DNA from 3 places in the Bacillus cereus group sp. RP37 genome. Region 1 is predicted to be linked to each of the others. Evidence: riboswitches for the same ligand, from Rfam matches in the RefSeq annotation. Region 1 holds a riboswitch; each other region holds the start of a gene.

Region 1 (9,949 bases):
TGTATTTTCATAACTTGTATACTGAAGAGCATTAAATATATCTTCTACCTTCGGATAAATAACATGCGTACTGTACTCCTCTTTCAAAAAAACAGCTAGCGTACGATAATATTCTTTCTCAAATTCTGACGCCAATAATGGTCCCCAATCATTCTTCAAAACATTTTCCATGACTTCACTTCCTGTCCAATTAATTCACCATATCCTGCTTTGTAAATACTACAAATGAAATAATAAGAGATACGACCGCCCAAACCGTTAAATTCATTAAAGAAAATCCCATCGATAAACCTTGTAATGCAGGCAATTTCCCTGATAAATAATCTGTTAACGATAAGTTCACACTAAAAATATATTTCGCACCTTCCCAAGATGTTGCGAATGAACTTAAAATGCCTCCTGCAATTAACGTGGCTAACATAACACCCATTCCAGCCGGCGTATTGCGAATTAAAACGGAAACCATAAATGATATAGTTCCGACAACGATAGCAACAAACCAAGCTAATCCATACGCCATCAAGATGTATTGCCACTGCGGAATAAGATGTACGAAGTTTGTATTTAGGTTCTCTTTATCAATAACAAACCCTGTTAAAACCGGTAAATTCCATCCCGAGTATCCAAATACAAGCCCGGATAATCCGTAAGCAAATACACCTACCAGAAGCAGTATGAGTGAAATAAAAAATAACATCGTCACGTACTTACTAAGGAGTATTTTCCAGCGCCGAATCGGCCGCGTGAGCAACATTTTCATCGTTCCATCACTTCTTTCTCCTGAAACAATGTCAATAGCGACAATCATGACAAGAAGCGGAATAAACAATGTAATTCCTTGCTCAATAAACGCCCTTACAAAAGTTGGTGCGCCCGGTGCCATCGGGTTAATATCATGATCTAAATAATATTGTTGCTGCTCCACTCTTACCTTTAGCCAATCACGCCATTCTTCTGGTAATCTAGAGTTGTTCAAGCGGTTTTGAGAATCAACAATTTGTTGTTGTAATGAAACTTTCCAATCCGTTGTACCTAGTCTTTTCTGTGTCGTTTCTACTTCACGATACTGCGCATACACGAAAAGTGGAATCAAGATTGCTAAAATAAGCATGACAACAAAAATACGTTTCTTACGATAAATTTTTTCCGATTCATTTAAGACTAGATTCGCAAATTCACGCATGCTGCTCACCCCTTGTGAGTTCAATAAATAAATCTTCTAGCGTAAATACAAGCTCCTTAACACTATGCACATCTATCCCATTTTCTACAAAGTGTCTATTCCAACTACTTATAGATGAGATATCCATGCGGCATAGTAATCGGTCACCTTCTATACTCACTTCTCTTACTTCTTCAGCATCTTCTAGCATATCTTTTGCCTTAGAAATCGGTGTAACAATCCATTCTACACGATCACTTGCTGTTTTAATTAACTCTTCAACCTTGGCAACTGTTATCATTTTTCCTTTATGAATAATCGCAACCCGATCGCATATCATTTGTACTTCACTTAGCAAGTGACTTGAAATAAACACACTCATATTTTCTTCTTTCACAAGCTTATGTATAAATTCCCTAAGTTCTCTAATTCCAGCTGGGTCTAAACCATTTGTTGGCTCATCTAATATGAGCAATTTTGGGTTTCCAAGAAGCGCTTGCGCAATGCCAAGGCGCTGTTTCATACCAAGTGAGTATGTTTTTACCTTATCGTGAATTCTTTCATCCAAATGAACCATTTGAGCAATTTCAATAATACGTTCATCTGATATATCACCCAGCATACGGGCAAATTGTTTTAAATTTTCCCATCCCGTTAAATATGTATACAGTTCTGGGTTTTCAACGATACTCCCAATTTGACGCATCGCTTCTCTGAAATTTTCCTTAATAGAATAACCACCGATAGAAATCGTACCTTCTGTTTCTTTAATCAATCCAACTAACATTCGAATGGTAGTCGTTTTCCCTGCGCCATTCGGTCCTAGGAAGCCAAACACTTCTCCTTGTTTTACATCGAAGGAAATATTCTCTACAATTGTCTTCTTTCCAATTACCTTCTTCACGTCTCGTACGGAAAGTATCGTCGTCATTTTACCCCTCCTTGTTCTAGTTTTAATTTACTCGTAACATTTTGAACTAATCGGTCCGCCATATATGTATACCCTACTTCATTCGGATGGAAATGATCGGAGTATAATAAATCTTTCCCTCGGTTTTGGAATAAATCAAATGTCGGTGTAATATACACATTTTTATTATTTATCGCCAATTTTTCTAAAGATGCATTCCAATCTACAACAATGTTTGAAGACCCTTTTAAATCTTCTACATCTTCAAAAGGATTATATAAACCTAGCCAAAAAATAGAGCTATCTGTATTTAACTTACGAATTTCTTCTATAATTTTCTTCGCTTCATTCTGGAATGTTTCTGTATCAGGACGGTATGTTTCTAAATCTATCTTTCCAAGCGATTCCCAACCTGGAAATAAATCATTTCCTCCAATCGTTAAAACGATTACATCTGCTTGCTTAATTGAATATTGAGCGCCACTACTCTCCATTTGTTTTAATAAATCAGGCATTTTCGCACCACTAACAGCTAAGTTCGTTAAGGCAACCTTTTGCTTATAATCTTTTTGTAAATCTTCTTTCACCCGTCCAATATAGCCAATTCCTTCTTTATCACCAACACCACGTGTTAATGAATCACCTAAACTAACGATTTGTAACGTTCCCGTTTTCTTTTTCTCTTTTGCCACTACATCGGTCTTTTTAATTAAATTTGAAGCTTTCGGATTTAATACATCATTTACACCTGAAACAAAGCCATATGCAAATAAACAGAAAGATGCAATTGTAATGAATAGAATTACTTTTACTACTTTTGATCTCATATCAAAACCCCTTTTAGCCCTTATAGATTGTCCATAATTATACCAAACGCAATTTTGAAAAGCGATTTTCACACCTTATCTATTATGTTGTTTCCCTATGTACTAATTCTGGCAATAACTCTACGTGCTTTACATCTATTTTCTCATCATTAATCTTTTCATATAATAATTCAAATGCCTTCACGCCTACATTTTTACTAGAATGTGAAATCGTCGTAATGCCTAAAATATCTGCCACATCTTGATCATCACAGCCGATAATCGTAATATCTTCTGGAATACGAATTCCTTGTTTTTTCGCCTCTGTTACCATACCCGCTGCAATATGGTTGCAAGATACAAGAAACGCCGTCGGTTTTACAGACATACGAGCCCATTCTCTGACTACATTACGCCCATCTTCCACCGTAAAACAGCCCTTAAACTTCCAGGCCTCTATCGGTGTTATAGCAACCTGTTGAAGCGAATCCTCATATGCTTGTTTTCTTCTCTGACTATTAATACTATTATTTCTTCCAATACAATACCCAATACTTGTATGGCCAGCATCTATTAAGCTCTTCATCCCGCGCGAAAAGACTTTATAGTAATCAATATGCACACTCGAAATGAAATTCGATTCTATTTCTTCACACATAACAATTGGACCAAATTTCGTATATTCTTCAAGCTTTTCCTTACTATTTGCCCGGGAACATATAATAACCCCATCAAGCTTTTTCATTTTTAACATATTCAAAATTTCTAATTCTCTTTCCTCACTATAATTCGTCTGACAAAGCATCATATTATAATTATTTTTTGCTGTTTCCTTTGATATTCCCTCGATAATAGCGCTATAATATTGATCATTTACGTGCGGTAATAAAACGCCAATGACATTCGTTTTTCCTTTCACTAAATGAATTGCATTCACATTTTGCGTATAATTTAATTCTTCTATAATTGCTAAAATTTCTTTTCGTTTCTGTTCATTCACATATGGATGATTATTCAGTACACGTGAAACAGTTGAAACAGATACCCCAGCAAGTTCAGCAATCTTTCTTATATTCGTCATCTCATTTTCCCCTTCTCGCAAAAATTCTCCCTTGACCTGGTAAGCTTTCCACAATATATCCTTTCCTAGCAAATACATTTTGAAAGGATATACAACTATGCTTCGATTCAAATTAGAATATATATTTTTCATTGGTGGTCTACTTATTCTCGCCATCGGTATTAATATGATGACGACAATTACTTCCTTTGGACTTAGCCCTTATGATTCCTTCTTTATTGCACTATATCAAAATTTTGGGATAAGTATCGGTTTTTGGATTTTCATGATTAATTTTGCATTTACACTTATCGTACTCTTTTGGAATAAAAAACAAATAACAATTGGTACAATTGTGACGATGGTTCTTATTTCGCTTTTTGTTGATTGGATTGGTTCCATTACAACTATTATGGACGCTATCCGCTCTCTTCCAAAATATATAACACTTATTTGTGGAAATCTATTTGTTGGAGCTGGAATCGGTCTTTACGTCTCTACAAACCTTTGCGCGGCGCCTCAAGAAGCTTTCGTTTTAACCGTTGCTGAGAAAAAGAAGTGGACGTTTAGAAGAACAGAAATTTCATTAGCGTTTTTATTTTTAACATTAAGCTTTTTATTGGATGGACCTATCTATTTTGGAACAATCATCTTATCCTTTACAACAGGCTGGATTATCCAAGCATTTATTCAAATTGGCACGCAGATTTTAAATAGAAAAAAACCTATTAAGCAAGCTGCTTAATAGGTTTTTTATTAGAGGAGATACTACTTAGCATCCCCTTCAATTCGATAGTTTGCTTTCAAACAATCTATTTCTTCATACCCTTGCAATGTATGTAGAATGTACTCGTAATCAGCAAGAGACGCACGATGCGTTACAATTACAATTTCAGCTTTTCCTTTCTCTTCAAGCGGCATTTGAATTATCTTTTCAAAACTAACACCACGCTCAGAGAACAATGAAGTAATTTTTGCAAATACACCAATTTCATCTTTTACATGAAGTCTTAAAAACTTCTTCACAACAATTTCGTCTGGCTCTTTTAATACCTTTTTATACTGCGGGGATACCGCACTATTTCCGTTTACACCTAATCGAATATTTTGCATTACAGCTACTAAATCTGAAACAACAGCTGTTGCTGTTGGTAAACTTCCTGCACCTGGTCCATAAAACATCGTTTCCCCGACCGCTTCACCGTACACATATACAGCGTTATATTCATTTTGCACGGCCGCAAGAGGATGTGTATTTGGAAGTAGCGTCGGTTCAACTGTAACCTCTAATTTTTCACCATCCCGCTTCGCAAGACCGATTAATTTAATCGTGTATCCTAAACTCTTACTGTATTCAATATCTTCCTCTGTAATAGAAGTAATCCCTTTTACCTTCACATCTCCAAGCTCTACATTTGTAGAGAAACCAAGGGTAGCCAAAATTGTCATTTTTCTTGCCGCATCTAAACCTTCCACATCTGATGTTGGATCTGCTTCTGCAAATCCAAGTTGCTGAGCTTCTTTTAACACGTCGTTATATGCTCTCCCTTCATCTGACATTTTCGTCAAAATAAAATTTGTCGTTCCATTTACAATTCCCATTACTTTCGTAATAAGATCGGAAGAAAGTCCTTCTACGATACTTCGTAAAATCGGAATCCCTCCAGCTACACTTGCTTCATAAAACAAATCAGCTTTATTATCTTTTGCTACCGCTAAGAGTTCCGCACCATGTAACGCCATTAAATCTTTATTGGCAGTCACAACATGCTTCCCACTTTGTAAAGCTTGCAAAATATATACTTTTGCATCATCAATGCCACCCATCACTTCAATGACAACGTCAATATTCGGATTATCTAAAATTTCATTTGCATCTTGTGTTAATAGAGTAGAAGGTACCTCTACCTCTCTCTCTTTTTCAATATTTTGTACTAGTACTTTCGTTACTTTTACAGGACAACCTACTTGGTGTATAAGTCGCTCTTGATGATCTGTAATGATACGAACTACACCACTACCAACTGTCCCAAGACCTAATAAACCAACTTGAATTTCTTTCATAATACTGTCCACCCCTCAAAAATTGTGTTTAGATGAAATTATATGAGTAAAAAATCTGAAAAACAATGTTTTTTGAACATTCGGAAAAATATAAGCTGATCTTTACAAAGAAAACGTTACCACGTGTTACACAATCTTTTTATAGTACATAAGGGGTTTCTTGATACACGTAATAATTCAGCCAATTAGAGAATAATAGATTCCCATGGCTCCTCCACCTTACAAGTGGTTTCTCATTTGGATTATTATGCTTAAAATAATTTTTCGGCACATCAATATTTAACCCTTTTTGGCGGTCCCGTTCATATTCTTGCTTTAACGTATCACAACTATATTCACTATGCCCGAGCGCAAACACTTGTCTTCCTTCTTGCCCAATAACAAGGTGCACACCCGCTTCCTCAGAGTTTGCTAATAATGTTAATTCTTTCACCTCTCTAATATCACTCTCTCGTACTTCTGTATGACGAGAATGCGGGGCGAAAAACAATTCATCAAACCCTTGTAACAATTTCACATGTTGCTCACGGACTTCATGTTCAAATACACCGAACATTTTTTCCTTAAGAGGATACTTTGGAACGCCGTAATGATGATATAAACCAGCCTGTGCCCCCCAGCAAATATGAAGCGTAGATGTTACATTCTCTTTTGAATACTCCATAATACGTTTAAGCTCTTCCCAATAATCTACTTCTTCAAAAGAAAGAGTTTCAACTGGTGCTCCCGTAATAATAAGTCCATCAAATTTCTCATTCTCAATATCACGAAATGTTTTATAGAAACTCGTTAAATGTTCCTGTGCTACATTACGGGACAAATGCGATTCCATATGAAGCAAATGAACATCTAATTGCAACGGTGTGTTGCCAATTAAACGAAGTAATTGCGCCTCTGTTTCTTGCTTTGTAGGCATTAAATTTAATATAGCAATTTTCAATGCCCGGATATCTTGTGTTTCTGCTCGCTCCTTCGTCATTACAAAAATATTTTCCTTCTGCAACACTTTGCGAGCTGGTAAATCTTTATCAATTATGATCGGCATGTTCTTTGCCTCCGACTAGCGCTGCTTCTAAATCTGCAATAATATCAGAAACATCTTCTATACCGACCGATAAACGAATTAAATCTGATGTGACGCCAGCTAAACGCTGATCCTCAGCACTTAATTGTCTATGCGTTGTGCTAGCAGGATGTATGACGCAAGTTCGCGCATCAGCTACATGCGTTACGAGAGTTGCTAGTTTTACATTTGCGATAAATTCTTTCGCTGCTTCTAATCCCCCTTTAATGCCGAATGTTAAAACACCACTAGCACCTTTCTTCAAATACGTTTGTGCTAACGAGTAATTTTCATTACTATCTAATCCCGGATAATTCACCCATTCAATACGTTCATGGTTAGCAAGCCACTTAGCAACTGCGAGAGCATTTTCACTATGACGCTCCATTCTTAAATGCAGCGTTTCTAAGCCGATATTGCTAATATACGCATTGAATGGGCTCATACAGTTTCCGTAGTCTCTTAATAATTGAACACGTGCCTTCACAATATAAGCTGCTGCACCAAAATTTTGAACGTAACTTACGCCGTGATAACTTGGATCCGGTTCAACAAGTTCAGGATATTTCCCATTTGTCCAATCGAAGTTCCCTCCGTCAATAACAATGCCACCTAAAGAACTTGCATGACCATCAATATATTTCGTCGTAGAATGAACGATAATATTTGCTCCATGTTCAAATGCTTGGCATAAATAAGGAGTTGCTAATGTATTATCCACGATAAAAGGTACTTCCAACTCTTTCGCTGCATCTGAAAATTCTTTGAAATTTAGAACATTCATCGCTGGATTTCCTAACGATTCTGCATAAACAAGTTTCGTCTTATCATTAGCAAGGGCCACAATTTCATCAGCAGTTAAATTCGGATTAAAGAACGTAACATCAATACCAAGCTTACGCAAACTCACTCCAAATAAATTAAACGTTCCGCCATAAACTGTTGAAGAACAAAGCAAGTGGTCTCCGCTACTACAAATATTTAAAACGGCAAGCATAATAGCAGCCTGCCCAGAAGCCGTTGCAACAGCTCCTACACCACCCTCTAAATCCGCTAACTTTTGCTCAAATGCAGCTAAAGTAGGATTTCCAATACGCGTGTAGATATATCCTTCTGCCTCTAAATTAAATAGCGCCGCTAAATCATCCGAAGTATCGTATTTATACGTTGTACTTTGATAAAGCGGTAAAACACGCGGTTCACCATTCTTTGGTGTATAGCCACCTTGCACACAAATTGTTCCTTTTCCCCATGATTCTCCCATCTCTCATTCTCCTTTCTTTTATACAAAATAAAAAAACTGCTCCTTTCCTGAAAACAAGAAAGGAGCAGTTTGAAAACACGCTCTAAAGGCTCTTTCTTATCTTTCAGGATTATTACCTGCAGGATTTGGCACAATTCCGTTATACGGCTGTTGCCAAGGTTTCATCGGGCCTGTCCCTCCACCTTTTCTTGATAAGACTATGCAATTACCGTTGATTTTATAGCAATAATTTCCTAATGTCAATTGGTTTTTCTGAATGTTCAAAATTAATTACAAATAAGTTTACATGCATAACAAAAGAAATATATTCCATATTCATTTGAAAAAGACCTTTTAAAACCCCCGATTAATATATAGAATTAAATACGTAGTTTAACTGTATACATTCCAAATTCTCACGAGACCTCAATATATTGAATAAGCCAACCTCTCAAAAAGATACTATACATATTCATCTCATTTCGCAGTAGTATATTTAATCCTTTCGACATTAAAACTTACATAACGGAGGTATCACATGACAAATACAAAAGACATGCACTATATGCTCGTCCTATACGGCATTCTTTTAGGCTCTATAGTAGGAGCAACAGTCTGGTTATTTTTAGTTACAATAAATATCGGCATTCACTTTATTTGGGGATACTTACCTACTATTTTCTCTTCTCCCGCTTATTACACTATTTGTGTAACAACTATCGGTGGGATTCTCGTTGGTTTAACCCAAAAATACTTCGGCACATATCCACGTCTTATGCCGGAAGTAATGGGTGAATATAAAAAAACAGGTAGAATTGAATACCGTTTTGTACATAAAGCTACTTTAACTGCGATTATCGTTTTAATATTTGGAGCTAGCTTAGGTCCCGAAGCAGCACTTGTTGGAATTATCGGTGGACTTTGTACATGGGTAGGCGATCGCTTTACATTCGCCTTAAAAGGAATGAATGAACTAACAGAGGTTGGAATCGGTGCTACTTTAAGTGTAATTTTTAACGCGCCATTATTCGGTTATTTAGCTCCAAATGAAAATGAGGGTGAGCAAATTAACGAATTTTCTAAAGGAAAAAAAGCAATTGTATATTTAGCTACCACTTTCGCTGGTTTTTCCGTTTATTTATTACTTAGTAAATTTGATAATCGTGGATCCTTTATCGTTGATTTTGGGGAGGGTTCCCTATCTCTTAATGAATGGATTGCCTTTCTACCACTTGCTAGTATTGGTGCTATAGTTGGATTCTTTTATTTCAAATTAGAATTCACATTAGAGAAATTAATCCATCCCTTAAAAGAATATAAACTATCACTTGGAATTATCGGTGGTATTTTATTAGGAATTACAGGAACTTTTCTCCCGTACACGTTATTCTCCGGAGAACATCAATTAAAAGATTTAGTCGTTGAATGGAGCCATTTATCCTTCTGGGTACTACTTCTTTCAGGGATTTTAAAATTATGTATTACTGCTGTTTGTTTAAATACAGGTTGGCGTGGCGGGCATATTTTCCCGATTATATTTGCTGGATCTAGTATCGGATATGCTATAGCTTCCATTATCCCTATAGATCCAATCGCTTCGGTAGCCATCGTAACAACAGCAATTTCAAGCTATGCATTAAG
Region 2 (9,949 bases), 5.1 Mb from region 1:
GTAATAGAGAATCTATTGCCATTGAAATTGCAGTTAACAGTGATGGTGACTATAATAAGGCAGTAGATAACGCTAAGAAACTTGCAGCTTATTTAATGAAAGAAACAGGTGTACCATTAAATAATGTCGTAAAACATCAAAAATGGAGTGGTAAAAACTGTCCTGCTATTATGATTAACAGTGGACAATGGGTTCCATTCGTAAATGGTGTTGAAGGGTATTATAATAAATTTTATCAACCAACAGACGATATAACAGGAGGTTGGTATGAGCCAGCTATTCGTGATTTGAATAGAAGAGGTATTATGGTCGGAGAAGGAAACGGTATTTTTGCGCCTAATAGATCTGTAACAAGAGCTGAGTTTGCTCAATTAATCTCTAATTCTCTAAGTCTTCCAGCTGGAGATGCAACGTTTAAAGATTTAAATGATGTACATCCAACTTTACGAGATGGTATTAAACGTACTGCAAGTGCAGGCATCATTTCTGGTAGAGGAGACGGTAATTTTGACCCTAACACACCTATTACAAGAGAAGAAGCTGCAGTTATTGTAAATAAAGCTTTACAGTATAAAAAAATAAATGGACCATTGGCAAACTTACCATTTGCAGATAAAGATCAAATTATCTATAAAGAAGCAGTACAAAGATTATACGGTTTGGGTATTGTAAAAGGTATGGGAGATAATCTGTATGTGCCTAAAGGAACGACGACTCGTGGTGAAACAGCAGCATTCATTTTAAACATGCTTCAAGTAATTGAAACTGGTAGTGTTCAAAAAGGAATTGGTACAGTTGAAATTAATGGAATTGGGGTAAATGTTCGCAGCGGAGCAGGTGCTAGCTACTCTGTTGTTAGAAAAGCAAGCAAAGGTGAAAAAGCTACAGTATACGAAGAAAAGAATGGCTGGCTAAGAATTGGTACAGATGAGTGGGTTTATAATGAGCCTAGTTACATGGTATATAAGAAGGATAAAAATTAAACCGTTAAGACGAAAGTTATATATTAGGTATTCCAATTAAAAACAGGCGATGGGCAGTATTTTTCCCATTGCCTGTTTTTCTGTTGTATTTTCTTTTATATTATTTAAAATGTTTTGTCATATTGCTATAATAAAAATAGAGATATATGAAAAGGAGACAAGGATTCAATATGTGTACGAACTTGTAATGATTAGAAATTAGATAGATGAATTTTTCTCTCATAAGTGAGGGGTTATTTAGCTATCTGTAAATCATTCAAGGACTGCATATTTGGCTTGTACATCCCCTTTGTAAGGATAGATACCTATGTGGGGAAATTTATATCTCTTATATAAAATATGCGTCCTTTAAAATTGGAGGAGTATATGATGAATCAATTAAAACATAAAGTAGCAATTGTTACAGGTGTAAGTCGTTTAGATGGTATAGGCGCAGCGATTTGTAAAGAGTTAGCTGAAGCAGGATACGATATATTTTTTACGTATTGGACAGCTTACGATAAAGAGATGCCTTGGGGCGTCGATCAAAGTGAACAAATACAATTAAAAAAAGAGTTACTAAAAAACGGTGTGAAAGTATCGAGCATGGAGTTAGATTTAACTCGGAATGATGCACCGAAAGAGCTTATAAATAAAGTTACTGAACAACTAGGATACCCTCATATATTAATTAATAATGCAGCGTATTCTACAAATAATGATTTCTCTAATTTGACTGCTGAAGAATTGGATAAGCATTACATGGTAAATATTCGTGCGGCTACATTGTTAAGTAGCCAATTTGCCCGAGGATTTGATAAGAAATCTGGTGGTAGAATTGTGAATATGACTTCAGGTCAATTTCAAGGGCCTATGGCTGGAGAACTGGCGTATGCAACAACGAAGGGAGCTATTGACGCTCTTACTAGTACGTTGTCAGCGGAAGTAGCCCATTTAGGAATAACAGTGAATGCAATTAATCCAGGTCCAACTAGTACAGGGTGGATGACTGAAGAGATAAAGCAAGGATTAAAACCAATGTTTCCTTTCGGCAGAATTGGTGAGCCAAAGGATGCAGCGAGGCTTATTAAGTTTTTAGTAAGTGAAGAAGCAAAATGGATTACAGGACAAGTTATTCATTCAGAAGGCGGATTTAAAAGATAAAGTGAAACTTTAATTAGTGGGGGGTTTTTTCATCCCCCACTGATTATTAGCCTTCACCAATCGGACTTTTAAGGGCAGTTGATCCCCCACCTAACTTCTTTGCTCCCGCTGAATTTTGAGGCGAGGGTCTTACCGCCCGTTAATGCGGGATAAAAAGAAGGTATCTCATTTTGGTGAGATACCTTCTTTTTTAATCTTTCTTCAATCTTCGTGCAACACCATTCCCTAAAGACTGTAACCCTTGAACGAGGATAATTAAAATAAAGACGGTTGCATACATTACTTCAGGTTCGTAGCGTAAGTGTCCGAATCGATATGCTAAGTCCCCTAGCCCGCCAGCCCCTACAAGTCCAGCCATTGCTGTTGCACCGATTAAGCCGATTGTTGCAATTGTTAAGCCAAGTACAAGGGAGGGACGAGCTTCTTTCACCATAACGTGCCAAATAATTTTTATAGTAGAAATGCCCATTGCTTGGTAAGCTTCAATAACACCACGGTCCACCTCTAATAAAGCTGTCTCCATTAATCGTGCAATGTAAGGTGCTGTGAATACGACAAGTGGTACAATGACACCTTGCACGCCAATGGATGTTCCCATTAGAAACTTTGTAAAAGGTAAAATGAAGAATAATAGAATGATAAATGGAAGAGAGCGAATGATATTAATAATTGTATTAAGAATCGGATAAATGATTTTATTTTCGTGCTGCCCACCAGGTCTCGTTAAAACAAGTGTGACGCCAAGTGGTAATGCAATAAGGATAGAGATGAATAGTGAAATAGATGTCATTTGAAATGTTTGAATGGTTGCTTCCCATATGACTTTACCCCATTCATCCAAAAAGGACTTGTTTCCCATAATCTGTTCTACCTCCTTCTACGACGATCCCTTGTTCTTGTAAAAATGATAAAGCGCGGTCTACTTCATTTTTTTCACCCTGCATATGAATGACCAGTTTCCCATATGCTTCATGTTTTAACTGTGTAATGTTACCGGATAAAATATTTGGATACACTTGAAAACGTTTTGTAGCAATAGCTAACGCTGGTTCGCCAGAAGAAGTTCCTATAAATGAAAGTGTTACGATTTCTCCGGTTCTTTGTAGTTCTTTTTGTACCTCTTCTGGAATTCTAGCTGCAAATGCACTATTTACGAATTTCTTCGTTGTTATATGTTGTGGGTTGGTGAAAATATCTTTCACAGTTCCACTTTCGATTACTGCTCCATGTTCCATAACAGCAACTCGGTCACATATACGCTGGATGACATTCATTTCATGTGTAATTAATAAAATTGTGATCCCGATTTCTTCATTGATTTTTAATAATAAGTCAAGGATAGAATCAGTTGTTTCCGGATCTAAAGCGCTTGTTGCTTCGTCGCTTAATAACACTTCAGGTTCGTGTGATAGTGCGCGTGCAATGGCAACACGCTGCTTTTGGCCACCAGAAAGTTCACTCGGATAGGCATCTTTTCGATTGAAAAGATCGACAATACGTAAGTATTTTTCTACCCTTTTTTCAATTTCTACTTTGGGAATGCCAGCAAGGCGTAAAGGTAATGCGATATTTTCATAAACTGTCACGGTTTTAAGTAAATTGAATCCTTGAAAGATCATTCCGATTTTTTGTCGCGCTTTTGCGAGTTCTTTTGCTGATAAAGTTGTTAAGTCTTGGTTGTTTACAATGATATTTCCTGTCGTTGGCTTTTCTAATAAATTTACACATCGAATTAATGTACTTTTACCAGCACCACTATATCCAATGATTCCAAATACTTCGCCCTTTTTTACTTGAAGGGAGGTAGGTTTAAGAGCTTCCACATTCCCTTTTTTTGTTGTGAATACTTTGGATACATTTTTTAATTCAATCATTATCGTCAGCTCCTACCAAGACGGTAAAACAGAACCATCAAATTTTTTCTTGATAAATTCTTTCACTTCTTTAGATTGATAAGCTTTCTTTAATTTATTTACAACAGCATCATCTTTATTTTCAGTACGAACAACGACCCAGTTCACATATGGTGAATCTTTTCCTTCACGGAAGATAGAATCTTTCGCAGGGCTTAATTTTGCACCTAATGCAAAGTTTGTATTAATCGCAGCTGCTTTTACTTCACTTAGTTGTGTCGGTAATTGAGATGCCTCTAATTCAACAATCTTTAAGTTTTTTGGATTTTCAATTACATCTTTCGCAGTCGCTTTTTCTGTAGCCTTTGGATCTACTTTTAAAACACCGGCTTTTTCAAATAGCTTTAAAGCTCGAAGTTCATTTGTTGGATCATTTGGTACAGCAATTGCGTCGCCCTCTTTTAAATCCTTTACATCTTTTAAGCTTTTCGAATATACACCCATAGGGAATGTTACTGTTGAAAATACTTCAGTTAATTTCATATTACGTTCAGCTTTAAATACGTCTAAATATGATTTCGTTTGATAGCTATTTACATCGAGGCTTTTTTCATCTAGGGATACGTTTGGTGCTACATAATCATTAAATACTTTTACATCAATTTCGAGACCGTCTTTTGCGGCAACTTCTTTTACCTTTTCAAAAATTTGTTCATGCGGACCGCCTGTTACACCGACAGTAATCTTTTTCTCATCTAACGCTTTTACTTCTTTATCTGAACCCCCACTACATGCGCCTAATAATAATACCGCTCCACTTACAATGCTCAATAATACTTTTTTCATCTATAGTTCCCCCTTCATATACGTTCCAAAATAAAAGGCACCTCTCAAAAATAAGAGAGGTGCCGAATAGACAAAATAGGTTCCTCTCTTATCTTCCAAAACGAAAACTCGTTTTGCAGGAATTAGCACCTTAGCTTATACGTCATAAGCTCGGTTGCCGGGCATCATCGGGCCAGTCCCTCCGCCACTCTTGATAAGAGTATGTGTATGTAGTTTTTTTAATATGGTACTAATAGTAAATCTTACAAAAAGAATTGTCAATGTTATTTTCTGAATATATTTTATTTTAAGGTAATCGAAACATTTCCTTTTTTATGCCCTTTTTCTACATATATATGAGCTTCAGCAATTTCTTCTAATCGGTAAGTTCTATCAATAACAGGCTTTAAATGTTCTGCTTCAGTTAGTTTTTTTAGTAGAATCATATCTTCTTTACTTACTTTTGCCATCATTCCATTCACAGATACATATTTCCCATTAGGTGTTAATGCCTTTTCACAAAGGGATTTTTTATGTTTTCCAACTGCATCAAATATAATATTGTAGCGTTCACCCCGCTTAGTAAAATCTTCTTTTGTATAATCAATTATTTTATCAGCTCCTAAAGATTGCACGAGTTCAAAATTTGAATGACTACAAACAGCCGTAACGGTCGCACCAAAATATTTAGCAAGTTGTACGGCAGCTGTTCCTACTGATCCAGAGGCACCATATATGAGCACTTGTTGCCCTTTTTTTATACGGCCCTTTCTCAGGAAATGTAATGCTGAAGTTCCGCCAAAAGAAATAACTGCCGCTTCTTCATACGTCACATTGGTAGGTTTTAATGCTATTAATCCACTTTCATGTACACATGTGTATTCGGCATAACCACCAAGGTTTAGTTCTGTTAATGCAAAAATTGGATCTCCTTTTTTAAATTGGGTTACATCTGTTCCAATTTCCTCAATTTCTCCAGCTAATTCTACGCCGAGTATAGGTTTTCTCGGTTTTCTGAAACCTAATATGATCCGCATAGGAATCCAAAATAAGAGGGGACTATTAAAGCCGCGTATTCTACAATCTCCAGTCGATACACTTGTTGCATGAATTTTAATTAATACTTCGTTCTTTTTAGGTGTAGGTTTCTCTATATTTTGAAGCTGGAGAACGTTAGGTGGTCCATATTTTGTGCAAATCATTGCTTTCATAATAACCTCCCGAATTTCGTTGTTTTTATTTACATCATATTTAAACCTTTCATCAAACATGTTGTTATTTAGAGTTGAATTTAAATAAGGACATTGGAAATCATATAGATTTAAAAGATAAAAAAGTGGTATTATTTGGTAAAGGGGGATTTTTATGAAGAAAATTATAGTAGCTTCTAGTTTATTACTTACAATTGGTTTAGGGGTAGGGTGTAGTAGTGATAAAGTATCGAAGACGGGTGAACCCAAAACGGCATCAGTAAAGAAAGAGAAGGATTTAGCCGCAAAAGATGTTTTTAATAAGGCGTATGAGAACTTAAAAAATGAAGAGTATGTAACGGTGATGCAGGATATGGACATAAAGGCTGATGGACAAGAACTGAGTATAATGAAGGCTAAAATACAAATAGAGCTGAAAACAAAGAGTTCTCGTGCTGAAATGAATGTTTCGGGTACGGATATTATCATTTATGGTGTAAATGATAAAATTGTTGGTCAAGTGAAGAATCCTAATACAGGTGAAGTTATATCTATACCAGAAGAGAAATTAAATATTAGTGGGATGAATGCAGCCAAGAGTGTGAAAGAGAATGTAGAAATCCCACCAGAAATTGTACAAAAAATGAAGATGGAAAAAAGTGGAGACAAATATAAATTAAAGGTCAGGTTAAAAGGAAAAGATGCAGAGAGTATTTTAGGTAGTATAGGTGAAACGCAGAAGAAAGCATTAGAAGCACAAAATGCAAAGGTAGAAGAGATAGATGCAGAATATATGATCACAAAAGATTTTAAATATGAATCATTAAAATTGGATATAGTTGTGAGTAGAAATAGTAAGGAGAAAGCAAAAATTATGACGGATATAAAATATACATCATATGAAAAATTTGATCCCATACAGTTGCCAGTAACGAATTAATTGATTTGAAGAGAGATGCCTAAAAGAGCAAGGGTATCTCTCTTTTTTCGTTACTAACATATTTTCTTCTTAGAAAAATATGTACAATATGTAGTGAAAGAAATTCAAACAAGGAGAGTGTCATTTGAAAAAAAGAAAGATAGTAGTTGTCATTGTAGCGTATACCGTTTTGTTAGCGGCGTCTGTACATACGTATAAAAAACAACTCGATCATCCTATGATGAGTGATGTCGGTAAATTGCTCCCGACAAAGATTAAACGTGTTGAAAGTGCTACGGATGAGCACTCGTTAATAAAATTAGTGCAAGATGCAAAAGTTTCAGGAGAGAAAATTTCGATTGCGGGTATGCAGCATAGTCAAGGCGGTCAGACGTATTATCCGAACGGTACGATGCTTGATATGAAAGGGTATAATAAAATATTAGAATTCGATGCGGAGAAGAAGAGGATTAGGGTGCAAGGCGGTGTCACCTGGAATGACATTCAAAAGAAAATCAATCCATATGGTCTTGCGGTTCAAGTGATGCAATCTCAAAATATTTTTACTGTTGGTGGTTCATTAAGTGTAAATGTACATGGGCGTGATATTCGTCATGAAGCATTGATTGATACGGTCGAATCCTTTCGACTATTAATGGCAGATGGTACTGTACGCAATGTAAGCAGAAAAGAGAATACGGAGTTATTTCCATATGTCATTGGTGGTTACGGGTTATTTGGTGTTATTTTAGATGTGACGTTAAAGTTAACGGATGATGAATTATATGAAACGCACACAAGAATGCTAGATTATAAAGAATACGCATCTTATTTCAAAGAAAAAGTGAAAAAAGATGAAAATGTTCGTATGCACTTAGCGCGTATTTCTGTTGCTCCAAACTCATTTTTAAAAGAGATGTATGTGACAGATTATACAGTGGCACAAAATCAAAATATGAGGGAAGAGTACAGTGAATTAAAGGAAGAAAATATTATAGCTGCACCGAAATTTTTGCTTGGGTTATCGCGTTATAGCGACTGGGGAAAGAATACGTTTTGGGATATACAAAGAAATTATTTTGAACGTACAGATGGAAAGTATGAGACGCGAAATAATGTTATGAGGTCAGATAGTGCTTTTATGGAATATGAAAATCCGAATAGGACAGAAGTGTTACAAGAATACTTTGTGCCCGTAGATTCTTTCACAAAATACATAGATGATTTACGTAACACATTAACTAAAGAAGAGCTGAATTTGCTCAACATTACGATTCGTTACGTGGAAAAGAATGAAAATGCAGTTTTATCCTATGCGAAAGATGATATGTTTGCACTAGTTCTTTTAATTAATCAGGGACGCTCTGAGAGAGAGATAAAGAAAACAGAAGGTGTCATTCGGAAGATGATCGATGTTACTTTAAAGCATAATGGTAGTTATTATTTACCGTATTATTCTTACCCAACGAAAGAACAGCTAAAGAAAGCATATCCTCGTATAGAAGAATTTCTTCAGAAGAAGAAGGAAGTAGATCCAGAAGAGAGATTTGTGAATTTATTTTATAGGGAGTATACGAAATGACATATAGAAGATTTGTAGCCTCACAAAGTATCATTATGATGGCGGGAAGTATGGTATTTCCCTTTTATATATTATTGCTTCGGAATGTTGGAAATAGTTTCTCACAGTTTGGTTGGGCGTATGGCTTATTTGCTTTAACTTCAGCACTTGTATATCCGTTAGTAGGAAAGATGTCTGATCGAGTAGGCGATCAAAAATTATTAATTATATATGCTTGGTCTATGGCGATATTAATGCTTTGTTTTCCGATCGCCACGGAAGTCTGGCATGTATACATTCTTCAAATTCTAATGGGTATTTTAGGGGCTGTGCAGCGTAATACGGAGAAGACATCGTTAGCACGAAAGGTTGTGCAAGAAAATGCTGGTTATGAGATTGGAAAATATCATGTGTGGACATCGATTGGAGGAGCAGTAGCAATTATTGCAACGGGATATTTAGTAGATTTCTTTACGATTGGTACCATTTTTTATATTGCATCTATCTTATATGTAGTGAGCGGAGTTGTATTAAGTAGTAAAAAAATATAAACATTCCCATTTTTACCTGTATACCCTTTATTTGTTATACTAAAGGGGAAAACAAAAGAAAAGGGGACATTGCCTTTGATGAAATTTTTAATTTTAGCTATTCTCACTTTGTTTTTAATTCCATGGACAAGAAGCGGTAGTAAACTGCGAGCAGTGGATAAGAAAGAGGCTGGGAAGGTTGTAAGGGGTAAGAAATCATCTATTTTAGTTATTCCTATTTTATTTTGGATAGGTATTGCAATCTATGAATATCTTTGGCTAATTGATGATCGAGCAGATTCGATTCTTACTCATTATTCTGTTGCAGTAGCAATTTTAATTGGGCTTGTTTTATTTTCACAAGAGAAGATAGGGAAATTAGAAGGGACATTAAAAGGACTTCTAATGTTTGTTTTACTCGCAAGTTACGGTTATTTTGGTTATTTACACGATATAGTAATCACGCAAACGAAGTATGATTCTGTTGTTAAAGTAGAGAAAGATATTTCAGAGCCATTTACTGAAAATGATCAGCCGTTTACAGTGCCGCCAAAGACAGCGGAGAATAAGATGAAAAAAGTATTTGGGGATATTCCGAAAGTAGCTTATTTTGAGCTGGGAGAATTAACACCACAAATGGTAAATGGTGAGGCTTTATATGTAGCACCGATTGAAGTTTCAGGATTTTTTAAAGCACGTAAGGCTGAGACAATTCCAGGGTATGTAACGATGTCAGGTACGAATCCTGATGCGGAAGCGAAGCTGCACCTCGGTTATAAAATGAAATATGTGCCGAGCATGTTTTTTGGTAATAAATTAGAACGTGTCGTTCGAAAAGCAGAACCGGATTTAATTTTTAAAGGGAAGCCTAAATTCGAAGTTGATGATCAAGGGAAACCGTATTATACAATGACGTATGGTGAATTTATTTCAGGAAGATCTGGA
Region 3 (9,949 bases), 590 kb from region 1:
TGGAAAAACGTCACAAATTATAAGAATATGATGTTTGAAATCTTGTATAATATTATTTCCTAAAAACATTTAAACAACGTAAACATATCGTTTATGTTGTTTTTAATTTGATTGAAATGGATGTAAGCAGTATAAACTTGAAAGAAATTATTAGTTGAACCAATCGGGCTTTTACGGGTGGTTGATCCCCCACCTAACTTCTTTGCTTCCGCTGAATTTTGAGGTGAGGGTCTTACTGCCCGTTAATGTGGGATAAAAATTACTGAAGAGGAGAACAGCATGATTAGTATGTCATTAAGATCGTTTAAAATTCAATCGTATTATTTACTAGGTTTTCTTTTACTAGGCTGGATGTTAACACCGTTTTCAGCTCATTTCCTAGGTGCTGGAATTGGACTTATCGTAAGTATGTATTGCGTTTGGCTTTTAGGAAGACGGATTGAAAAGCTTGGAGATAGTATCGTAAAGAAAACGAAAGCACCAACGCTCGGTATGTTTAATCGCTTTGCAGCTGCTATTTTAGGTGCTATTATTATGTACGAAATTGAGCACCACATGGTGATGTGGGCATTTGCAGTAGGGATTATGGGCGGCTATTTCTTAATTGTTGTGAATTTAGGATACTATAGTATGAAAGATGAGGAAGAATTAACGAAGAGCTAAAAAGATAAAAAGCCTCTTTTTAGATGGGATAGAGGATCCGGCGGGGGATAGAAGCGGTTAGGGCCTGTTTGAGCCCCACGCGGAGTAAAACCAGAAGGATGTAGCGAGTAGAGATATAATTCATATGTTCGAATCCGTAAGTTGTACGTGTGAAAATGGATTTACCCTGGAATAAGAGATCCAGCGATGAATAGTACAACAGGAAGCGTAACTTTGCATAAAATACAGGTTTACGCTTCTAATAAGTTAATATGAAATCACGTATTAGTATGACTCTTAGTTTTTTTGAAAAAGTTGGATATAATACAAAAAGCTATTCCGGTAATTAGAATAATATATTTTATTGTTTCACTTGTATGCTCGAATAAATTAGCGTTAAGCATCACAAGTCCCCAAAACATTTGGATCGCTCCATAACTGAATAAAATTTTTCCTGTACGAGAAAAATTTCTCATAGGCTTCACCCCTTCCTATATATGTAAATTGTATCATGAAAAACTAAAAGTAAATAAATATAAATTGAAATTTCTGTAAATTAACAAACTAAGCCACAGATGAAGAGATTAACGTTTCACTTTATATAAGATATAGAAAGAAGCTTACGCAAAAACGTAAGCTTCTTTTTTATGTAAGTGTGTGTAACCGTTAAGCCGCATTGGGTTTTGTCGGTGAGTACGCGGAACTTTACGGTTACACGACACTTATTCATATGAGTAAAAGGATGATTCCAAAAGAAAGTTTGCACTTAAGCGATTGGACCGCCTAAGTTAATAATATCTTCAGAAACGCTGTCGAACTTTTTGAAGTTAGCTTTGAATTCATTTGCAAGCTCGATTGCTTTCGCTTTGTAAGCAGCTTTATCAGCCCAAGTTTGTTCAGGCATTAACACTTCGTCTGGTACACCTGGTACGTGAAGTGGAACTTCAAGACCGAAGATGTTATGTGTAGCTGTTTCAGTTTTCGCAAGTTCACCGCTTAATGCAGCTTGAATCATTGCACGAGTGTAACCTAAGTTCATACGTTTACCAACGCCGTATTCGCCACCAGTCCAGCCAGTGTTTACTAAGAATACTTTCGCATCGTGTTTCTCGATTTTTTCACCAAGCATTTCAGCATAGCGAGATGCATCAAGTGGTAAGAATGGTGAACCGAAGCAAGTTGAGAATGTTGCTTGCGGAGATGTAACACCACGCTCTGTTCCTGCTAGTTTACTAGTGTAGCCACTTAAGAAATGGTACATAGCTTGTTCTTTTGATAACTTACTGATTGGAGGCAATACGCCAGATGCATCAGCAGTTAAGAAAATGATTGTATTTGGGTGTCCAGCAACACTTGGCAGTACGATATTGTCGATCGCATGCATAGGGTATGCAGCACGAGTATTTTCTGTTAAAGTAGTATCGTTATAGTCTGCAATACGCGTTTGGTTATTAATGATAACGTTTTCTAAAACAGATCCAAATTTGATTGCATCGAAAATTTGTGGTTCTTTCTCGTGAGAAAGGTTTACACATTTTGCGTAGCAACCGCCTTCAATATTGAATACGCCGTTATCAGACCAACCATGCTCATCATCACCAATTAATTTACGGTTTGGATCAGCAGATAATGTTGTTTTACCTGTTCCAGATAAACCGAAGAATAGTGCTACGTCACCTTCTTCACCTACGTTTGCAGAGCAATGCATAGAAAGAATATCTTGTTCAGGTAGTAAGAAGTTCATAATAGAGAAGATTGATTTTTTCATTTCTCCAGCGTATTCTGTACCACCAATTAGTACGATACGTTTTTCGAATGAAACCATAATGAATGCTTCAGAGTTTGTACCGTCAACAGCTGGATCAGCTTTGAAATTCGGCGCAGAAACAATTGTGAACTCTGATTCATGAGTTGTTAATTCTTCTTCAGTTGGACGAATGAATAATTGATGTACAAATAAATTGTGCCATGCATATTCGTTAATAACTTGAATTGGTAGGCGGTAATTGCGGTCAGCGCCTGCAAATCCATTGAAGACGAATAACTCTTCTTTTTCTTTTAAGTATTCTAAAACTTTAGTATATAATTTATTAAAATGTTCTTCAGAAATCGGTTGATTCACAGCTCCCCAAGCAATTTTGTCAGCAACCGATGCTTCTTTCACAATAAATTTATCTTTAGGAGAACGTCCTGTATATTTTCCTGTTGAAGCAGAAACCGCACCAGTAGAAGTTAATTTCCCTTCATTTCGCATTAATACTTTTTCCACTAATTGCGGAACACTTAGTTGAATCTGTGCATTGCTTCCGTTCAATAATTCGTGTAAACCAATTTGGACATTCACAGTACTCATATTTATATACCATCCTTTTCATTTAATGAAATATTTCTCGTAATCCCCAACAAGAGTATAACACAATTATATAAATAATGTATACTATTTATTTCTATTTGTTTGTGTGAATACATTATTTCCTTATTAATAATTCACTTTAGGCGCATTGAGAAAAACTTTCAGGAAAATGTGAATATTAATTGACAAATGAATATCATTTCTTTAGTATAGGTTGGGACGGATACTCTCTTATCCCGAGCTGGCGGAGGGACAGGCCCGATGAAGCCCAGCAACCTCATTTGTAGTGGTAAATACAGGTGAATAGGTGCTAAAACCTGTGCGAGGCTAATGGTCTCGAACGATAAGAGCAAAGGGCAAAAAGCAGTATGCAAGTAGCAAATTAAACCTTTCCTCTATGTAAAGTAGGAAAGGTTTTTCTGTATGCTTGTGGGAGAATAAATGTATGTCGCAGTTTGTGGCAAATTAAGGATGAGTTCCGTACAATATATACAATTACTGTAGGGAGGTTTACCACATGACAAAAAAACGTCATCTGTTCACATCTGAGTCTGTAACTGAAGGACATCCAGATAAAATTTGTGACCAAATTTCTGATTCAATTTTAGATGCGATCTTATCAAAAGACGCAAATGCACGTGTAGCTTGTGAAACAACTGTAACAACTGGTTTAGTATTGGTAGCGGGGGAAATTACGACTTCTACTTACGTAGATATTCCAAAAATCGTTCGTGAAACAATTCAAGGCATTGGTTACACACGCGCAAAATACGGATTCGATGCAGAAACTTGTGCAGTTTTAACATCTATCGATGAGCAATCTGCTGACATCGCTATGGGTGTTGACCAAGCGCTAGAAGCACGCGAAGGTCAAATGACTGACGCTGAGATTGAGGCAATTGGTGCAGGAGACCAAGGTTTAATGTTTGGTTTCGCATGTAATGAGACACAAGAATTAATGCCACTTCCAATCTCGCTTGCTCACAAATTAGCTCGTCGTTTAACTGAAGTACGTAAAGATGACACATTATCATACTTACGTCCGGATGGAAAAACGCAAGTTACAGTTGAGTATGATGAAAATGGTAAACCTGTACGTGTAGATACAATTGTAATTTCTACACAGCATCATCCAGATGTTACATGGGAAGAAATCGATCGCGATTTAAAAGAGCATGTAATTAAGGCTGTAGTTCCAGCGGAATTAATGGATGGAGAAACGAAATTCTTCATTAACCCAACTGGCCGCTTCGTAATTGGTGGACCACAAGGTGATGCTGGTTTAACAGGACGTAAAATCATCGTTGATACTTACGGTGGATACGCTCGCCACGGTGGCGGTGCATTCTCTGGTAAAGATGCAACAAAAGTTGACCGCTCTGCAGCATATGCAGCTCGTTATGTTGCGAAAAATATCATAGCAGCTGGTCTTGCTGATAAAGCAGAAGTACAACTTGCATACGCAATCGGTGTAGCACAACCAGTATCAATTTCAGTTGATACATTTGGCACTTGTAAAGTATCTGAAGACGTATTAGTAGAACTAGTTCGTAACAACTTCGATCTTCGCCCAGCTGGTATTATTAAAATGCTAGACTTACGTCGCCCAATTTACAAACAAACAGCAGCGTACGGCCACTTCGGACGTACTGATGTAGATCTATCATGGGAACGTACAGACAAAGCTGCAACTTTAAAAGAGCAAGCTGGTCTATAATATATGAAAAAAAGCTTTGCGCGGTGAGCGCAAAGCTTTTTTTATTGCGCTTTACTTACAATTTGAATGCATGAGCCACAATACACTTCGCCGTCTAGCTCAATATACTTTTTCATATTCGTCATACCACTGGCCGGAAAGGGCATATGAATCCATGCTTTTTCATACGTTTGTATTTCTTTTTCACATGATTTACAAAGGATTTGTTTCTTACGGAACATAGATGATCACCCTTTCAGTTGACGTGCTTTACCAGCGCAAAAGGCACTGCTTAGTAAAAATAGTGTCGCGAATATAATGCTTACTAATGTAGCGTATGGGATTGCGCCTTTTAAGGAAAAGCCAACAGTAATGGAAGCGACGAATAAGAGGATGAATGTTGTTGTTAGTTTTTTATAAAGTTCCATAGTATTAGACCTCCGGCTTATTTTGTAGTGCAAGTTATAAAATTGAATTCTATTATGTAGAAAATATAGAGAGTAGTTAAAGATGTGAAGTCTAGGAAATGGTTTTTCATTTTCCTTTTTGTGGGTTAGTATACTTATATTGTATCATGATGCATCGTTGGCTTCATACATAATTGTGCAAAGATATATATGATAAAATGAAGAAAAGCCTTTAAGAAAGGAAAGATGAAAAATGAGCGTAACCGAACATAAAAAACAAGCACCAAAAGAAGTGCGTTGTAAGATCGTAACAATTTCCGATACACGTACGGAAGAGACAGATAAGAGCGGACAATTATTACATGAATTGTTAAAAGAAGCAGGACATAAAGTGACTTCTTATGAAATTGTAAAAGATGATAAAGAGAGTATTCAGCAAGCAGTGTTAGCTGGTTATCATAAGGAAGACGTAGATGTTGTATTAACAAATGGCGGGACTGGTATTACGAAACGTGATGTAACGATTGAAGCGGTATCAGCGCTATTAGATAAAGAAATTGTCGGGTTTGGTGAGTTGTTCCGTATGATTAGTTATTTAGAAGATATCGGAAGCAGCGCTATGTTAAGTAGAGCAATCGGCGGTACAATTGGGCGCAAAGTCGTCTTTTCAATGCCAGGGTCTAGCGGAGCAGTTCGCCTTGCGATGAATAAATTAATTTTGCCGGAATTAGGTCATATTACATTTGAGCTGCATCGCCAATGAGTAAATATGCTGGAATTGTATTAGCGGGCGGTATGTCGAGTAGATTCGGTGAGCCGAAAGCGTTAGCAATTTGGAAGGGGACTACTTTCGTTGAGCATATTGTGAAAGTGATGACAAGTACTTTGCAAGAAGTTGTAATCATTAGTCACCCCGATATAAAAGAGCGAGTAGAGCAATTCGTACAAGTTCCTGTTATAGAAGATATTCCGCACTATAAAGGAAACGGACCACTTGCTGGGATTGTATCAGGTATGGAATACATAGAAGCAGACTGGTATGCTATTATGCCTTGCGATGCGCCAAATGTTTCGCATGAATGGTTTACCATTTTATTAGAGCAAACGAGCAATGAATATGATGCGGTTGTACCTATTATTAATGGAAGAAAACAACCGTTACTTGCAGCATATCATAACCGTGTGAAAGAAAAGATTTATGCTTTGCTTCAAGAAGAAAAAAGAAGTATGGGCCAACTTTTATCACAATGCAATGTGAAATATGTTGCTGGTGAAGATGTACAAGCGAATGCGGATTGGTTTATAAATGTAAATACGAAAGAAGAATATGTGCAGGCTCAAAAAGACCTTTCAAATGAATGAAAGGTTTTTTTGATATACAGAAATTGGGGAACAATTCCTGTATAAAGGTATGTGAGTAAGTTGATTTTAAGGGGAATTCTTAAAATACTGTATAACCATATATTAATTTTTATGGGTTTTTATTACAAGTCTATTTAGTTATGTATCTTTTTGCTATAATGAATATAGGAATAAAGTGGTATTTCACTATGTGTATCATTTATTAAACTAAAATTTACAACTGTGTAATAAACTCCCTTCGTTTTTTTGAAGGGAGTTTTTCTATTTAAGCGAGTAACTCTGATGCGGTGTGCTGAAGGACTTCTTCATATTGTTTAAACAAGCCAAGAAAAATCTCATCCCAGCTCTTTGATTTCGCAAAAGATGAAGCTGCTATTCCCATCTGCTCAAGTTTTTCTTCATTTTGCAATAAAGAATAAATGGATGATAGAAATGCGTCTTCATTTTTGGACGGACAAAGAACTCCCGTTTTTCCATCTGTAATAATGTTTTTTACCCCGCCACTATTTGCACCAATGACAGGTGTGCCGCATGCAAGTGATTCAAGTACAACATTTCCGAATGTTTCAGTAGCTGATGGAAATACCATGATATTAGAACAAGCATATGCTTCAGCTAAATCCTCGCCTTGTAAATATCCAGTAAAAGTGATATTTGTTTTCGGAACAGCTTCACGAAGACTTGTTGCTAGGGGACCGTCTCCTGCTATAAGCCAATGAATATCGTTTCGAGTATGCGCTGATTTAACGATAAGATTTTGCAACGTATCAATATCTTTCTCAGGAGCAATTCGTCCAACATAGGAAAGGACATACTTCGCTGTAATATTATATTTTTTCCGGAATAGGTCTGTATTGTAAGCTGGATGAAAGAGTGTGCAATCTACACCCCGTCCCCAAATCGAGAGGGCCTGAAAGCCTTTATTTTTTAATTGATGTAATGTTTCAGGGGATGGAACGAAATTTTTTTGCATATGACTATGAAACCACTTTAAATAGTTCCAAAGCATATTAGAGAGAAATTCAATTTTGTAGTAGCGTAAATAAGCATCGAAATCAGTATGATAAGAACCGACAACTGGGATGTTTAACTTTTTTGCATAATACAATCCACAAAGTCCCATGTTGAAAGGTGTGGCAATGTGAATAATGTCAGGTTGAAAGGAAAGAAGTTCACGTTTAATGCGCGGAGTAGGAAAAGAAAAACGACATTCTGGATATAATATTGTTAACGGGATACTTCTCATCTTATTCACATTCGCTACGAAATTATCTTCAGCTGTATGCTGAGGGGCGAAAACAGAATAGGCAATCTTTTCTTTCTGAAAGTAACGTGTTAATCGTTCTAATGTTTTCGCAACCCCGTTGACTTGTGGCGTAAAAGTATCGGTAAAAATGGCGACTCTCATCATATCACTCCTTTATGTGAAAAGTGGGATGAATTGATAAAAAGAGATGATGCCAGAGCAAGTGCCGAGGCACATACCGACGAATACATCAGACGGATAGTGAAGCCCTAAATAAATGCGAGAAATACCAACGCATAATGCTAACGGTAATAGAAAAACAAATAAGTTTGGATTATAGCAAATAAATGGAATAAAGACAGAGAAAACGGCTGTTGTATGACCAGACGGGAAAGAGTGGTCTTTTAATGGATGGACTGGATATTTTGCATCCTGAATTGTTAAATAAGGACGTTTTCGCGGATACCATCTTTTTAATATTTGCACAGGAATATGGCTAATTGCTAACGAAATAGCAGTTGCGATTGCAGCTTGGTGCAAAGTTCCCTTTGCGAAAATTAAAAAGAACAGTGTGAGTGCAATGGAGAAAGTCGCGCCACCGATATGAGTAATATTGCTGAAAAAGATATTTAACGTTTTTTGATCAAAGTATCGGTTAATTCCTTTGAAAATGTAACATTCTATTTTATACAGTCCACTGACCTTCATGAAAATTCTCCTCCCTCGTTTACATATATATGGAGATATTAGCTTTTATTTTAATAAGATTTTATTGAGGGAGTAATAATGTTTTGTAAAGAAAAAGTTAGTTTTTTTATAAAAAAGCTGCCAGTATTATGGCAGCGGTAAAATCACTTTTGTAGTGATTTATAATATTGACCTTTTTCAACGTATTGTGTGCGAATACGCTCCATGTCTTTACGGTCTTCTTCTGTTAATTCACGAATGACTTTCGCTGGGCGACCGAACGCTAATGTGTTTGGCGGGATTTTTTTTCCTTGTGAAACGAGGCTTCCAGCACCGATAAAGGCTCCTTCGCCAATTTCAGCACCATCCAATATAATAGAGCCCATTCCAATTAAAGCATCCTTTTTTATATGGCAGCTATGTAAAATAACTTGATGCCCAACTGTCACATCATCTTCTAAAATAAGAGGGTACTGTGGGCTTTGGTGAAGTGTACATTGGTCCTGTACATTTACTCGGTCTCCGATGATTGTTGGTGATACATCGCCGCGTATGACTGTATTAAACCAAATACTTGCTTCTTCGCCAATTGTCACATCACCTGTAATGGTTACGTAGTCAGCGATAAAAGCACTACTCGCAATTTTTGGATTTTTTTCTTTGTAAGGATATATCATGTAAAGCCTTCCTTTCCTAGAGACTAGTTTTAGTGTATCAAATTATGAGAAAGAGTGAAATGGAGGAGAGCCGTATGTGGAATTATGAAGCAGAGGAAGCGAAAGCTGTCGTTGTTATCGTGCACGGCGCAATGGAATATCACGGACGTTATGAAGCCGTTGCGGAAATGTGGAATCATATCGGCTACCACGTCGTGATGGGGGACCTTCCGTCACATGGAACGACTTCAAGAAATAGAGGACATATTGATTCATTTGATGAATACATAGAGGAAGTTAAATTATGGGTGAAAGAGGCAAGAAAGTATAGGTTACCTATCTTTCTATTTGGTCATAGTATGGGTGGTCTTATTGTCATTCGTATGATGCAAGAAACGAAGAGAGAAGATGTAGACGGCATTATTTTAAGTTCACCCTGCTTAGGGGTAGTGACTGGACCTTCTGCACCGCTTCAAGCTGTCTCAAAAATATTAAATGTTATTGCTCCAAAATTGCAATTTGCAACGAATCTTACAGTAGAAATGTCAACTCGTAATCATGAAGTTCGGGATGCGATGGAGAATGATTCATTGTTCTTGCGCAAAGTATCAGTACGTTGGTATAGTGAATTGATTAAGTCTATCGAAATTGCGCATAAAAAAATAGGCGATTTTCCAGACGTTCCACTCTTGCTAATGCAAGCTTGTAAGGATAAACTTGTAGATAAAACACGTGTCCGTACTTGGTTTGATAATGTTAAAATAAGTGATAAGGCTTTTAAAGAATGGCCGAATTGTTATCATGAGTTATTAAATGAGTATGAGCGTGATGAAATTTTGAATTATATTCAGTCATTTACTGAAATACACATCAATAACATAATAGAAACAAATAAGTAAA

The links. Region 1 has a riboswitch for S-adenosylmethionine ahead of QCI44_RS00435 (bifunctional O-acetylhomoserine aminocarboxypropyltransferase/cysteine synthase). Riboswitches for the same ligand answer to the same signal wherever they lie in the genome.
Region 2: another riboswitch for S-adenosylmethionine. It lies ahead of QCI44_RS27345 (MetQ/NlpA family ABC transporter substrate-binding protein); the one in region 1 lies ahead of QCI44_RS00435 (bifunctional O-acetylhomoserine aminocarboxypropyltransferase/cysteine synthase).
Region 3: another riboswitch for S-adenosylmethionine. It lies ahead of metK (methionine adenosyltransferase); the one in region 1 lies ahead of QCI44_RS00435 (bifunctional O-acetylhomoserine aminocarboxypropyltransferase/cysteine synthase).

Annotation. Positions count from the first base shown of each region.
Region 1 is NZ_JARVHP010000001.1:89,803-99,751, reverse strand. Features, by position in the region: gene QCI44_RS00475 (uracil-DNA glycosylase) at 1-171, opposite strand, end outside; gene QCI44_RS00470 (ABC transporter permease subunit) at 191-1,183, opposite strand; gene QCI44_RS00465 (ABC transporter ATP-binding protein) at 1,176-2,093, opposite strand; gene QCI44_RS00460 (SGNH/GDSL hydrolase family protein) at 2,090-2,971, opposite strand; gene QCI44_RS00455 (LacI family DNA-binding transcriptional regulator) at 2,982-3,959, opposite strand; gene QCI44_RS00450 (YczE/YyaS/YitT family protein) at 4,057-4,683, shown strand; gene QCI44_RS00445 (homoserine dehydrogenase) at 4,707-6,002, opposite strand; gene metA (homoserine O-acetyltransferase MetA) at 6,142-7,047, opposite strand; gene QCI44_RS00435 (bifunctional O-acetylhomoserine aminocarboxypropyltransferase/cysteine synthase) at 7,031-8,329, opposite strand; SAM riboswitch class I at 8,423-8,527, opposite strand; gene QCI44_RS00430 (chloride channel protein) at 8,847-9,949, shown strand, end outside.
Region 2 is NZ_JARVHP010000001.1:5,208,582-5,218,530, reverse strand. Features, by position in the region: gene QCI44_RS27365 (S-layer homology domain-containing protein) at 1-983, shown strand, start outside; gene QCI44_RS27360 (SDR family oxidoreductase) at 1,350-2,126, shown strand; gene QCI44_RS27355 (methionine ABC transporter permease) at 2,317-2,985, opposite strand; gene QCI44_RS27350 (methionine ABC transporter ATP-binding protein) at 2,960-4,000, opposite strand; gene QCI44_RS27345 (MetQ/NlpA family ABC transporter substrate-binding protein) at 4,013-4,825, opposite strand; SAM riboswitch class I at 4,911-5,025, opposite strand; gene QCI44_RS27340 (NAD(P)-dependent alcohol dehydrogenase) at 5,107-6,015, opposite strand; gene QCI44_RS27335 (hypothetical protein) at 6,170-6,934, shown strand; gene QCI44_RS27330 (FAD-binding oxidoreductase) at 7,059-8,495, shown strand; gene QCI44_RS27325 (MFS transporter) at 8,492-9,025, shown strand; gene QCI44_RS27320 (DUF3981 domain-containing protein) at 9,104-9,949, shown strand, end outside.
Region 3 is NZ_JARVHP010000001.1:679,306-689,254, forward strand. Features, by position in the region: gene QCI44_RS03550 (ATP synthase subunit I) at 280-663, shown strand; gene QCI44_RS03555 (hypothetical protein) at 921-1,118, opposite strand; gene pckA (phosphoenolpyruvate carboxykinase (ATP)) at 1,409-2,995, opposite strand; SAM riboswitch class I at 3,224-3,345, shown strand; gene metK (methionine adenosyltransferase) at 3,513-4,712, shown strand; gene QCI44_RS03570 (hypothetical protein) at 4,754-4,933, opposite strand; gene QCI44_RS03575 (hypothetical protein) at 4,940-5,119, opposite strand; gene QCI44_RS03580 (MogA/MoaB family molybdenum cofactor biosynthesis protein) at 5,352-5,861, shown strand; gene QCI44_RS03585 (molybdenum cofactor guanylyltransferase) at 5,858-6,460, shown strand; gene QCI44_RS03590 (glycosyltransferase family 4 protein) at 6,726-7,868, opposite strand; gene QCI44_RS03595 (phosphatase PAP2 family protein) at 7,881-8,414, opposite strand; gene QCI44_RS03600 (gamma carbonic anhydrase) at 8,558-9,070, opposite strand; gene QCI44_RS03605 (alpha/beta hydrolase) at 9,145-9,948, shown strand.